One region of the Pseudoalteromonas sp. SG43-1 genome, then DNA from elsewhere that is predicted to be linked to it. Evidence: predicted binding sites of a transcription regulator. Region 1 holds the regulator's gene; each other region holds the start of a gene.

The links. Region 1 encodes sigma-54, which starts transcription at its own class of promoters, with help from an activator protein. Its sites were predicted from a motif close to GTTGGCACGNNNNTNGNNT; they were not measured.
Region 2: H5159_RS13100 (diacylglycerol kinase family protein) is a predicted target of sigma-54. The motif match lies at 1,129-1,147, and genes of this name have one in related genera.
Region 3: H5159_RS09435 (DUF1328 domain-containing protein) is a predicted target of sigma-54. The motif match lies at 1,392-1,410, and genes of this name have one in related genera.
Region 4: H5159_RS05425 (PA2169 family four-helix-bundle protein) is a predicted target of sigma-54. The motif match lies at 1,202-1,220, and genes of this name have one in related genera.

What each region holds. Positions count from the first base shown of each region.
Region 1 covers NZ_JACJFD010000001.1:305,680-308,854, reverse strand. The annotation lists gene lptB (LPS export ABC transporter ATP-binding protein) at 1-620, shown strand, start outside; gene H5159_RS01410 (RNA polymerase factor sigma-54) at 690-2,189, shown strand; gene hpf (ribosome hibernation promoting factor) at 2,216-2,503, shown strand; gene ptsN (PTS IIA-like nitrogen regulatory protein PtsN) at 2,508-2,960, shown strand; gene rapZ (RNase adapter RapZ) at 2,979-3,175, shown strand, end outside.
Region 2 covers NZ_JACJFD010000018.1:22,957-26,131, forward strand. The annotation lists gene H5159_RS13080 (RNA-binding protein) at 1-372, opposite strand, end outside; tRNA gene H5159_RS13085 (tRNA-Ser) at 497-589, opposite strand; tRNA gene H5159_RS13090 (tRNA-Ser) at 642-732, opposite strand; gene H5159_RS13095 (hypothetical protein) at 951-1,091, opposite strand; gene H5159_RS13100 (diacylglycerol kinase family protein) at 1,417-2,286, shown strand; gene H5159_RS13105 (DMT family transporter) at 2,324-3,175, opposite strand, start outside.
Region 3 covers NZ_JACJFD010000010.1:73,763-76,937, forward strand. The annotation lists gene csrA (carbon storage regulator CsrA) at 86-277, shown strand; gene H5159_RS09425 (YcxB family protein) at 328-795, opposite strand; gene H5159_RS09430 (hypothetical protein) at 929-1,120, opposite strand; gene H5159_RS09435 (DUF1328 domain-containing protein) at 1,179-1,352, opposite strand; gene H5159_RS09440 (OadG family protein) at 1,872-2,117, shown strand; gene oadA (sodium-extruding oxaloacetate decarboxylase subunit alpha) at 2,129-3,175, shown strand, end outside.
Region 4 covers NZ_JACJFD010000004.1:120,274-123,448, reverse strand. The annotation lists gene H5159_RS05430 (hypothetical protein) at 1-668, shown strand, start outside; gene H5159_RS05425 (PA2169 family four-helix-bundle protein) at 715-1,158, opposite strand; gene H5159_RS05420 (LysR family transcriptional regulator) at 1,336-2,274, opposite strand; gene aceK (bifunctional isocitrate dehydrogenase kinase/phosphatase) at 2,294-3,175, opposite strand, start outside.

The DNA of each region.
Region 1 (3,175 bases):
GCCCTAACGGTGCTGGTAAAACAACGACTTTTTATATGATTGTAGGGCTTGTTCCTAGCGACAAAGGTAAAATATCTATTGATGATAACGATATTACTCTTTTACCTATGCATAGTCGTGCTAGATTAGGCATAGGCTACTTACCACAAGAGTCATCGATTTTTAGAAAGCTGACTGTTTATCAAAACTTAATGGCCATTTTAGAAACACGCAAAGAACTAAATAAACAAGCCAGAGAAGACACGCTCAATAACTTATTAGATGAATTTAGCATACAACACATTCGTGATAGCCAAGGTATGGCATTATCGGGTGGAGAACGTCGTCGTGTAGAAATAGCACGAGCGCTGGCAGCAGATCCTAAATTTATATTACTGGATGAACCGTTTGCCGGTGTTGACCCTATTTCGGTATTAGATATAAAGAAAATAATAGAACATCTTAAAAATCGTGGGATTGGTGTATTAATTACCGACCATAACGTAAGAGAGACCCTTGATGTTTGTGAAAAAGCCTACATTGTTTCTCATGGGGAGCTGATTGCATCAGGTACTCCAGAACACGTATTAAATGATAAAACAGTACGCGATGTTTACTTAGGCGAGCAATTTAGGCTGTAACATTTACGCCATGTCTTTAAGCATCTGCTAGTATTAATTATAACAACATAAAAGGATTGTTAGAGATACATGAGGCAATCACTACAGCTGCGCATGGGCCAGCAACTTACAATGACTCCACAGTTGCAACAAGCTATTCGTTTGTTGCAACTCAGTACATTGGATCTCCAGCAAGAAATACAAGAAGCTCTCGACAGTAATCCACTATTAGAGGTTGAAGAGGCAGACTATTCCGAAGACGCTGCTGGTAAAAACGAGCAAAAAGCTGATACCGATGACATAACTGTTAGCGCATCTGCTGATGATGCTCCGAGCGAATATGAACAAGATACTGGTGAAGCACTTGCAAAAGACACGCTAAGTGACGACATGGCTATGGATGTTAGTTGGGATGAGTACATGAGTGCCGCTCCTGCAGCCTCATCAGGTCCAATGCCCGAAGACGAATCAATATACCAAGGCGCCTCTACTGAAACGCTCCATGAGTATTTAATGTGGCAATTACAACTAACGCCATTTAGCCCTACAGACGAAGCTATTGCTATTGCTATTGTAGAAGCTGTCGATGATTCAGGTATTTTAACACTAAGCTGCGAAGAGATTTTAGAAAGCTTTAATCAAGAAAACGAAGATGATAACGAAGTCGAACTTGATGAAATTGAAGCGGTATTAAAACGCATCCAACTGTTTGATCCTGTTGGTATTGCTGCACGTAGTTTACAAGAGTGTTTGTGTATTCAGCTTAATCAATTTGATAAAGAAACACCTTATATTAATGAAACGAAAATGATTTTAACCGAGCATATTGATCTATTAGCAGCTCGCGACTATCGTACATTAATGAAAAAAACTAAGCTCAAAGAAGAAGAGCTTAAAGAAGTAATGACACTAATACATACTCTCAACCCAAAACCTGCAGATACTATTGTAAGGGAAGAATCTGAGTATGTTATTCCTGATGTGTCAGTTAAAAAAATTAAAGGCCGCTGGGTTGTCGAATTAAACCCAGATAGCATGCCTAAAATTCGTGTTAATAGCCAATACGCAGCAATGTCTCGCACTGTAAAATCAAGTGGCGACAGCCAGTTTATTCGCTCACATTTACAAGAAGCTAAATGGTTTATTAAAAGCTTAGAAAGTAGAAACGACACGCTATTAAAAGTTACTAATTGTATTGTTAAGCAACAACAAGGCTTTTTTGAACATGGCCCTGAAGCCATGAAACCAATGGTTTTAAATGATGTGGCTGAAATGGTAGAAATGCACGAATCGACAATTTCGCGTGTTACTACTCAAAAGTACATGCATACACCCCGTGGTATATTTGAGCTTAAATATTTTTTCTCAAGCCATGTAAGTACTGAAAACGGTGGTGAATGTTCATCTACAGCAATACGTGCGCTTATCCGAAAATTAATCGCAGCAGAAAACTCAGCAAAACCATTGAGTGATAGCAAAATAGCGGATATATTGGCTGAGCAAGGAATTAAAGTAGCGAGACGTACAATCGCAAAATACCGCGAATCTCTTGCTATTCCACCGTCAAATCAGCGTAAAAGTCTGATTTAAGACGCTAAACTAAGAGGGTAATGCTTATGCAACTAAACTTAACTGGTCGTCACGTAGAATTAACCGATTCACTAAGAGACTATATTAATACTAAATTTGCGAAGCTTGAAAGACACTCTGATCATATTAATAATGTTCATGTCATTCTCGATGTAGAAAAATTAAATCAAAAAGCAGAAGCCACAATACACGTAAGCGGTGCTGAGCTATTTGCCTCTACAGAACATCAAGATATGTATGCCGCTATTGACTCGTTGATCGACAAGCTCGATCGCCAAGTAATCAAACACAAAGAGAAGCTTGCTCGACACTAATATGATGAAATTAAGTTCACTTATATGCCAGGACTGCAGCAAAGCTGCGGTCCTTTTTAATAGCAAAAAAAGAATTTTAGAGTTCATTAGCGAACTTGCTCACGACAAACTTCCGTATTTACCGCAACAAGATATTCTTAATGCTTTAATGAGCAGAGAGAAATTAGGTAGTACAGGTATAGGGCGTGGCATTGCTATTCCTCATGGAAGAATGAGCGGTGCAGAAGAGCCTTTGGCTTTAGTGCTCGTTAGCGAAACTCCAATAAACTTTGATGCAATCGATAATCGCCCTGTTGATATTTTTGTCGCACTCATCGTACCAGATGGCGATAACCAGCAGCACTTAAAGACTCTAGCAACCATTGCTGATAAACTAAACAACAAAGATTTTTGTAAACAGTTACGCAGTGCAAAATCTGATACTGAGCTTTACCAAGTTATTGTCGATCAATCATAGTTTTATAAAGGGTGTTAAATGGAGTTAATTATCATAAGCGGCCGTTCTGGTTCTGGAAAGTCGGTTGCTTTGCGCGTTGTAGAAGATTTAGGTTATTATTGCGTAGATAATATTCCAGTAAACCTACTACCTTCATTAGTTCGCAGTGTATCTGATAGCTACGATAAAATTGCTGTTAGCATAGATGTGCGCAACATCCCTAAAGAACAAGATGA
Region 2 (3,175 bases), on a different contig from region 1:
ATCAGCAATAGACGAAGCGCCTAAACGATTGGCCTTATCTTGGGTCATATAATCTATTTGTTGTTTTTTAGCTGCGTATTCTTTTTGGCTTTGTTCAATAGATAGCTCAAGGCGCTTTATTTCACGCTCTATTTGCTGAACCTCTAAGTAGTCATCAACAGAGGTATCGGTAATACCTTTACCGGGCGTAGAGCTTTTATATGCTTCAATTACATTTATATCTTTTAGAGTAATAACTTGTGCATCTTTAGCGCAAGGCGTTTGGCTAAAAGTAGGAACGCCCTTAATTACACACTTATACACTGTTGTACTTTGTGCCAAGGTAAAAAATGGTGCTGCCGCGCAAAATGATAGCAATATGAACCGGATCATAGCTAAACCTAAAAGTGGCTAAAGTTGTGTTAATAATGCCCTAAGTTATTACTAGGCACAATTTGTTTAGTTTTTATAAAATTTAGGCACAAAAAAACCACAATCAAGTGGTTTAAATTAAGTATGGTGGAGAGGGAGGGATTCGAACCCTCGATAGAGCTACAAACTCTATACTCCCTTAGCAGGGGAGCTCCTTCGGCCACTCGGACACCTCTCCAACGCATAACCGTTTGTATTGATGGAAGTAAAAAAAGCCACCAATTAAAATATGGTGGAGAGATAGGGATTTGAACCCTAGATGGGCTATAAACCCATGCCGGTTTTCAAGACCGGTGCATTCGACCACTCTGCCATCTCTCCGTGACGCAGAATAATACTTAGGTGATACCGCTGTGTAAATAGCAAAATGACTGTTTGCCTAAAAAATATACGTAAATGAGGTTTTTTTTGTAAATAAGGGGAAATTAAGGCAATTTTTAATAAAATAAATAGGTTGCAGCAAACAATGGGAGCTAAATAAGTGACTTCATTTAGTGGTTGAGTGTTAGCTGCACCGAAAAATAATCATGGTTGGGTGATTATTTATATTGAGCTGCACCGCTAAGTGCTAGTCTTTTACCAATCGTGTTAAGTTTAGCTAACATTCTTGCTTTACGGTTAGTTGGTTTAACGGCTACTTGCGCTGCTGCTGTTTGATTTAATGTATTAATTGGTTTCATTATTTTGCTCCGGTTGTATCTGTTGAAATCGCGTGCATTTTGCACGTTGTTTGATTAAAAATACAACGATAAAAATTGAGTCTGAGGGATTAGTTAAACTAATCTGAATTGATTTTATTAATATGCGATTCAGTAAGTTGCATTACTGTTTTTGCATAGCTATTTATATGACGGTTGGTTTTAACCCCTTTGCTGTTGGGGTTTTTGATTTTTTAATTTATTTTTATGCATTTTATACAATGTTTTTTGATTATTTATTCAGATTAAAAAAATTTAATTAAACGTTTGTTATCTCACTCTAAAATACATTGCTGGAAACAAAAGCTTGTCACTACTTATAATTATTAAACCAAGTATCAAAAAACAGAGCCAAAAATCATTGGCATGGCTTAAAAATATCTGTAAAAAACGCAGCTTTTCTTATTGTATATTTACTACAACGGGAAGCTTTGACGATGACTGCGCTCAAATAAGGTTGTTACTGAGTAAATTTCCCAAAGTAGTTGCACTAGGTGGCGATGGTACATTGAACTTGGCGGTCAATGCGCTAATAGGGAGCAGTTGTTCGTTAGCATTATTACCTTGCGGTACAGGTAACGATTTCTCCAGAGGGTTTAATTGCAAAGAAGATGATTGGCGAAAGGCATTATTTAATACACCGACAGCAATTGATATAGGAAAAATTAATAGCCGCTATTTTATTAATATTGCAGGGGTAGGATTTGATGCTCATGTGATTAAAACTATTAACGATAAAGCTAATTTTTCATCTTTTGATTACAGTTGGACGAGCATTAAAGAGCTATTTTATTATCAAGCTCAGCAGTTACAAGGTACGTTTAATAACGATGCTCGGCAGTATCAAAATTTAATTACTGTATTTGCTAATCATAAGTACTTTGGTGGCGGGCTAAAAATAGCGCCAAAAGCAGATTTAACTGATGGCCAGCTTGAGTGTTATCAAATGCGATCGGGTGGGCTTTTTTATAATCTAATAAGCTTTATGAAGTTGTTTTTTAAGCGCCATCAGCATATAAAAAACCTTAACTACAATCGCTTAAATACAGCTTCTATAAAAACTGAAGGGTTATTGATTGAAGCAGATGGTGAACTGGTAGGTAAAACTCCAGCCGTTATTAGTGTGCATGGGCAGGCTTTACTTTTTCATATGCCAATAAAAAAGCGCCTACAGTAGGGTAGGCGCTTTTGTGTTAGTTGCGTTAATAACGCGTCTAACTGGGGACGGAGCCACTTTTAGCTACTGCTCTATTAGCTAAAAAGGCGTTAATTCGTTTTGTTGGGGTAAGCACAATGGCGTTACCTAATAGCACTAGGCTAAATCCTGCAAAGGTATTTGCGTGCCATTCAAAGCCTTCAAAAAAGCTACTCAGTGTTACTGCCACTAATGGGAATAAAACAATAACGTAGCTGGCTTTTTCAGGGCCTATATTTCTTAGTAGAGCAAAGTAGCAACCAAAAGCGATTACAGTGCCAAATATTGATAGATAAAGTAGTGATAACCAGTAACTTGGTGGAGCATTCAAACTAAATTGCACATCGTTCATTAATACATATAAAGCCAAGCCTATAGCGCTGTATAGCATGCCCCATGCATTGCCTTGCAATACACCAATTTGTTTACGAGAATTACGAACGCTTACCATGTTTCCTAATGAAGCCACAAAGGTGCCACCAAGGGCAAGTAGTAACCCGACCAACGCACCATTACTCAAGTCGAACTGCTGTAACTGTGGCCAAAACAGACACGTAATACCTAATACAGCGAGAACAGCACCTGTATAAATTCGTTTTGAGATAGGTTTACCAAAAAATAGTCGAGTGTTAACTATGTTCATAACCAGCAATAGTGAAAAGGCGATAGAGGTCATAGCGGAGGTTAAGTAATTTTGTGCCCAGTAAAGCATTAAGTAATTTAAGGCAAAATTACAAATAGCCAACAAAGCAAAAAAGCCATGATCGATTAATGAAAAGCGCATATCCGGTTTTTTGTACGCTACATATAACCACATTAAAAGTGCTGCAATAGCAAAGCGATAAAATAACGATAGCTCTACCGCAATATC
Region 3 (3,175 bases), on a different contig from region 1:
AGTTTTTACTTACTTTTCAGTCTAATTTTCATTAGTATGTTTAAGCGGAATCTTATAATTTTTATTGGAACATGGGAGCAAGAGAATGCTAATACTAACTCGTAGAGTAGGTGAAACCCTAATGATTGGTGACGAAGTAACAGTTACTGTTCTAGGTGTTAAAGGAAATCAAGTTCGAATCGGTGTTAATGCACCAAAAGACGTATCAGTGCATCGTGAAGAGATTTACATGCGCATACAAGCTGAAAAGTCGAACCCTAATCCGGGCAATGCTTAATCAACACGTATACGTAGTTGAGTAATTAACTCAACTAGACTAAAAGCCACTCACTGAGTGGCTTTTTTGTTTATAAAAGCGAGTGTTTCAGGACTAAGTATTTGTTTTGATATGTACTGCATGCCGCTTTTGTTTTTAATAATAATACCTTGTTGGGTGTCTATTACTTCGCTTATATTTTGCCATTCTAATTGATAGCTTTTGTAATGATTAGCAGATTTAATACCTTCTTCATCAAAGGTAAGTGTTACCTCAGAGCCTGATGCTCTGCTGAGCATTTGTCTGGTTACCCACCATGGTCTGCGATAGTAAAAAGCGACGCACTCGAGTACCGCTAACATGATCATAAACGATCCTAAGTAATGATCGTCTAAAACATAAATGCCAAATAAACCAAGCGCAACTAACAACACAAGTAAAAAGTATTTAGGTTTTGCACGCTTACTATAAGGGAGTGACTCATCAAAACACTCGTAAAAGTAGGGTTTATCTAATGTGTAGGTGGTTGTGAATGCCATTTTGCCTTGCTTTAAATATCGTTTTTTTTATTTTAACAAGCTAACTGCTAAATGAGCAGCTTTATAGTCAGTGATTTTATTACTGGCACAAAAAAACGGCTCGAAAGCCGTTTTTTTAGCGGTACAAGAAGAATTAACAGTTAGTTTCTTCAGCGTTCACGCCTTCTTTAACATTTTCACATGCATCTTCAACAGAGTTTTGCACATCAGTTACTGCTTCGTCGATACGTTCGCCAGCATCTTCTGCATGGTTGTCTTCACAACCCATCATGAAAAAACCTGCAAATACTGCGATTAGTGCTGCTTTTAAAGTTGTAGAGTTCATAGTGTAATTCCTTGTAAGTATTAATTAAATTTTAGTGTTTGTTAGTTGAATGCTTTATCTACCTGGGTGATTTACCACGTAGTGCACCTGAAACTAATGAAATCACTAAAAGTACTAAAAAGATAAAAAATATAATTTTTGCTATACCAGCTGCGGCACCTGCGATGCCACCAAAACCTAACACTGCAGCGATTAAAGCAATAACTAAAAATGTAATTGTCCAGCGTAACATTGTTTTCTCCTTGGTTATCAAATTTGCTCATAATAACTAATGCCAGTTATATGCCAAAGTTTATTTGGTATAAATATCAATTGGTTATGGTTTTTCGCTGTTGTTCTAGTTATTAGTTGGTTAGTAACTTTTACGCTTTGTTATGTAAGTTATTCACACTGTTGCAAATAACTGCTAAATGTTCACTAAATAAACTTATTTTGGTAAGACCAATTAACAATTGGTGTGTGGCTTTGCACTTTATATTAAGAATTAGTGTTTATTTTTACTTAGCTTGATAGTTAATTAACAAATTCCATATAACTATTAGCTATAGTCGTTATTTCTTGTATGTATTGTAGAGCGCGTGATTGCTGAGTTATAGCATGTAAATTAATTGAGTGTTATGTTGTTTATTGTTTAATTGGTTTTACCAATTTACAAGATGTAGACAAAGCGATTAGTTTTGTTATTATCCAGTGAATAAATATTTAATTAAATCGATTTTTTATTTTCGATATGGGTTTCAAGGGGAGAAAAATGGATATAGGTGCTCTACTCACAACGGCTGGTAACTTAATGCTTACTGGCATGGTTGGGGTGTTTGTATTTCTGTCGATATTAATTGGTGCAGTAACGCTTATGTCTAATTTGGTGACGCGCTTTAGCGAACCTGACGTGGCGACACCAGTTAAATCACCATCTTTTAAATCTCAAGGTGTGCCTAATGAGCACATCGCTGCTATTAGTGCTGCCATTGCTCAGTACAAATCAAATAATAAATAAGGGGCACACACATGGCTAAATTAAAACTAACAGAATTGGTATTACGCGATGCTCACCAATCATTATTAGCAACGCGTATGCGCCTAGACGATATGCTACCGATTGCTAGCAAATTAGACGATGCGGGTTATTGGTCTATTGAATCGTGGGGCGGTGCTACATTTGACTCGTGTATTCGTTATTTAGGCGAAGATCCTTGGGAGCGTATTCGTGCACTAAAAAAAGCGATGCCTAATACTAAACAGCAAATGCTATTACGCGGTCAAAACTTATTAGGTTACCGCCATTACGCTGATGACGTAGTTGAAAAATTTGTAGAACGTGCACATAAAAATGGCGTTGACGTATTTCGTATATTTGATGCAATGAACGATGTTCGCAATCTAGAAACAGCTATTAAAGCGGCTGTAAAAGTAGGCGCTCACGCTCAAGGTACTATTTCGTACACAGTTAGCCCAGTTCATACACTTGATATGTGGCTAACTCTTGCAAAGCAGCTTGAAGATATGGGTTGTCACTCAATTTGTATTAAAGATATGGCGGGTTTATTAAAGCCGTACGATGCTGAAAAACTAATTAAAGCACTTAAAGAAACTGTATCTATTCCAATTGCTATGCAGTGCCACGCTACAACAGGTTTAAGTACTGCTACTTACCAAAAAGCAATTGATGCTGGTATTGATATGCTCGATACCGCTATTTCATCAATGAGTATGACTTATGGACATTCCGCAACTGAAACTATTGTATCGATAGTTGAAGGGACTGAGCGTGATACTGAGCTTGATTTAAACCACCTAGAAGAAATTGCTGCTTACTTTAGAGATGTACGTAAAAAATATGCGGCATTTGAAGGTAGCTTAAAAGGGGTTGATGGGCGCATTTTATTAGCTCAAGTACCTGGTGGCATGCTTACAAACATGGAAAACCAACTTAAAGAGCAAGGCGCAGCCGATAAGCTTAATGAGGTTTTACTTGAGATCCCACGTGTACGTGAAGATCTTGGCTTTTTACCTTTAGTAACACCAACGTCGCAAATTGTTGGCACTCAAGCGGTA
Region 4 (3,175 bases), on a different contig from region 1:
ACATTTCTATATTAGCCGCCCAAAAGATAGTAGACAGCCATGACAGCTCGTATAGCGTTAGTAAAAACTCTTCGATTAAAGGAAGTTTTTACTACGTGAACCTTTATAACGATAACTATGGTGATTCTGGTTTATATAGTAATCCTTTAGCCCATAATCATAACCTGACAATGGCAACAGCGATGCTGTATTTAGATAAATGGAGTGATAGACCTGATTTTTATAAATCAAAAATAATGGGTATTATAGATTTTTTTACTGAAAATTTAGAGTACCAAGATGATGGCACGTGTACATGGAATTATAATTGGGATCGTCGAGGTCCATCATACGAGAAATATGAAGATATTAATCATGGACATATTGATGTTGGCTTATTTGTTGTAGCTGATGAAGAGGGGTATTTTAACAACTTAGATATTATGAATTGCTTAGCTAAAACAGCGGTTGAACGCATTGCCATTGGTCCAGGTCCTATTCCACAATTTGTAACCGGAGAAGGTATTAGCAGTAAAGGTGAACAAATTGCATTCTCATATGATTGGCGTGAATTATCTAAGTTTGAACCTTCAATCATAAATCGTTCAAATAATATTATGAGGCATGCAGTGAGCAACATCACTTGGTTCAGGCAATATGCAGCTTTAGCTATGACCTTAGAAAATTAATTTAAATATGGCTTAGTTGAAATAACTAAGCCATATTATAATTGACTTAATTTTTTTGCATACGGCTCATTTCTGCATGGCAGCTTTGCATTGTTAATAATGTTTTAGCCAGTGCAGCTTCGCAGTCAGCTGGTTGCGGTTTATCCATTGCTGCTTTAATTTCTTCAAGGGTTTTATCTTCTACCTCTTCAAGCTCTTTTACATACGTGCTGTCGTTGTGTGAGGTGAAAGTAGTCAATAGGGCTGTGTACGCACGTCGTGCTTCAACTGCGAAAGATGAGCCATCTTCGCGTTCGCCTTTTTCATTAATTGCATATGGCTGCAAGCGCTCAACACTCACTTTTCGGGCATCTATCATACGCTGAAAAAGTGCACCAATAGCAGGGTCTTCAACTTTTTCCTGCGCTTTTTGATAAAAATCGATGCCGCTGTTCATAACTTGAATGATGTCAGTAATATGATTTACTTCTGATCCTTGATGGGTGTTCATAATGACCTCTTTAATTAAATGAATGTATAGTTCAATTTAATAAAAGCAATGTATGTTCCACGTTTTAATAGTTATGTAGTTATTTGATTTTATTGGTTTAATTTTGTTTCAGCAGGGTGCTAAGTTAACAGGCAGAAAATTAACCTAGCAATTTTTACATTATATTGTGTAATAAAGTTATTTTAGCTCTTCAGCTACTTCAGCTACTTTTTGACGTAACCAAATGTGACTCGCATCGCGATGCAACAGTGGGCTCCAAATCATATCAAGCTCAAAAGGAGGAATTGGAAATGGTGGCTCTAAAATTTTAAGCCCCGGATCATCCAAATATATGTTCGCGGCTTTTGAAGGAAGGGTCGCAATCAAATTTTTCTCTTTAGCTAAATGAATAGCTACATGGTAGTTACGCGTAAAAGTGGCAATATTACGATGCTTACCAAAGTGGGCAAGTGCTTCGTCAACCCAGCCAAGTTTTTGCACATCTTTAGGGTCCATGCCTACACCTACACCAAAACCTGTTTTGCTTACCCATATATGGCGCGCTTTTAAATAGCTGTCGAGGCTAAAGTTTTCAATTATAGGATTATCGGCTTTTACTAAGCAGCAAAAACTATCTTTCCAAATACGTTTATGATGAAAAGACTGAGGTAAGTTTTCAAAACGGTTGATTGCCATATCTACTTTACCGTTTTCTACATCATGAAAGGTGACATCACTTGGTGTGAGTATATCTAAAGTAGTATCGGGGGCTTCTTCGTGCAATTTACTTAAAAGCTTTGGTGCTAATGTACTTGCAGCGTAATCACTGGCCATTATTCTAAACACACGCTTACTTTGGCTTGCCTCAAATTCTCGATTAGGTGCTAGAGTTTCTTCAAGGGTCATTAAAATGCCACGAATAACGGGTTGTAACTCCAAAGCACGCTCGGTAGGTACCATACCATCGCTGGTACGAACTAAAATAGGGTCGTTAAATAAGTTACGAAGACGTTTAAGGCCATTACTCATTGCAGGTTGCGTTATACTCAATTGATTAGCAGCGCGTGTTACGTTGCATTCTCGAAGCAATGTATCGAGGTAAACGAGTAAATTTAAATCTATTTTACTTATATTCATTGTGTGTGTCCTTTAGCGCTTACCAGTGGTGAATAAAGCGCTGTGCTGTCGGGTATGGGTAAATATGACTTACCTGACCATTTTTTATATTTTGTTGTGCCTGCTTCCAAAAGCTAACATCTATAAGCTCAGGATGAGTGCTGAGTAAAAACTTTTTATACATAGGGTTTGGCATTACAAATGTACAAAGTTGCTCAGGAAATACGTCCTGTGGTGCAACAGAGTAACTTTGTTCATCCATTAAATAGTCGTCATAGCTCTTTGCTTTTGGTAATGATCTAAAGTTCATATCGGTTAGATATTGGACTTCATCGTAATCGTAAAAAATAATACGTTTGTGCTTACTTACACCAAAGTTTTTTAATAGCATATCACCAGGAAATATATTAACAGCAATCATTTCTTTTAGGGCTTGCCCATATTCTTCAATCGCGTCGGCAGCACTTTCTTCATCAGCATTTTCTAAAAACAAGTTAAGAGGTGTCATTCGCCGTTCAATATACAAATGCTTGATGATCAACCAATCGCCCTCAATTATCATTGATGAGCCAATTGTTTTATGTAATTGCGCAAGTAAATTACTATCAAAACGCGCTAAAGGAAATACGACGTTAGAATACTCTATGGTATCGGCCATTCTGCCAACACGATCATGATTTTTTACCAGTTGATAACGCTTTAATACGGTATCACGGCCAAAGGGTTTACTCTCACCAAATTTGTCTTTTATTACTTTAAAAACATAGCCAAATGAGGGGAGGGTAAATACCATCATCACCATACCGGGAGTCCCCGGTGCAATTGTAAACTCATCACTAGAGTGAGATAAATGATTTAAAAACTCTCGGTAAAACTCAGTTTTACCCTGCTTATGAAAACCCACTGCGTTATAGAGCTCAGC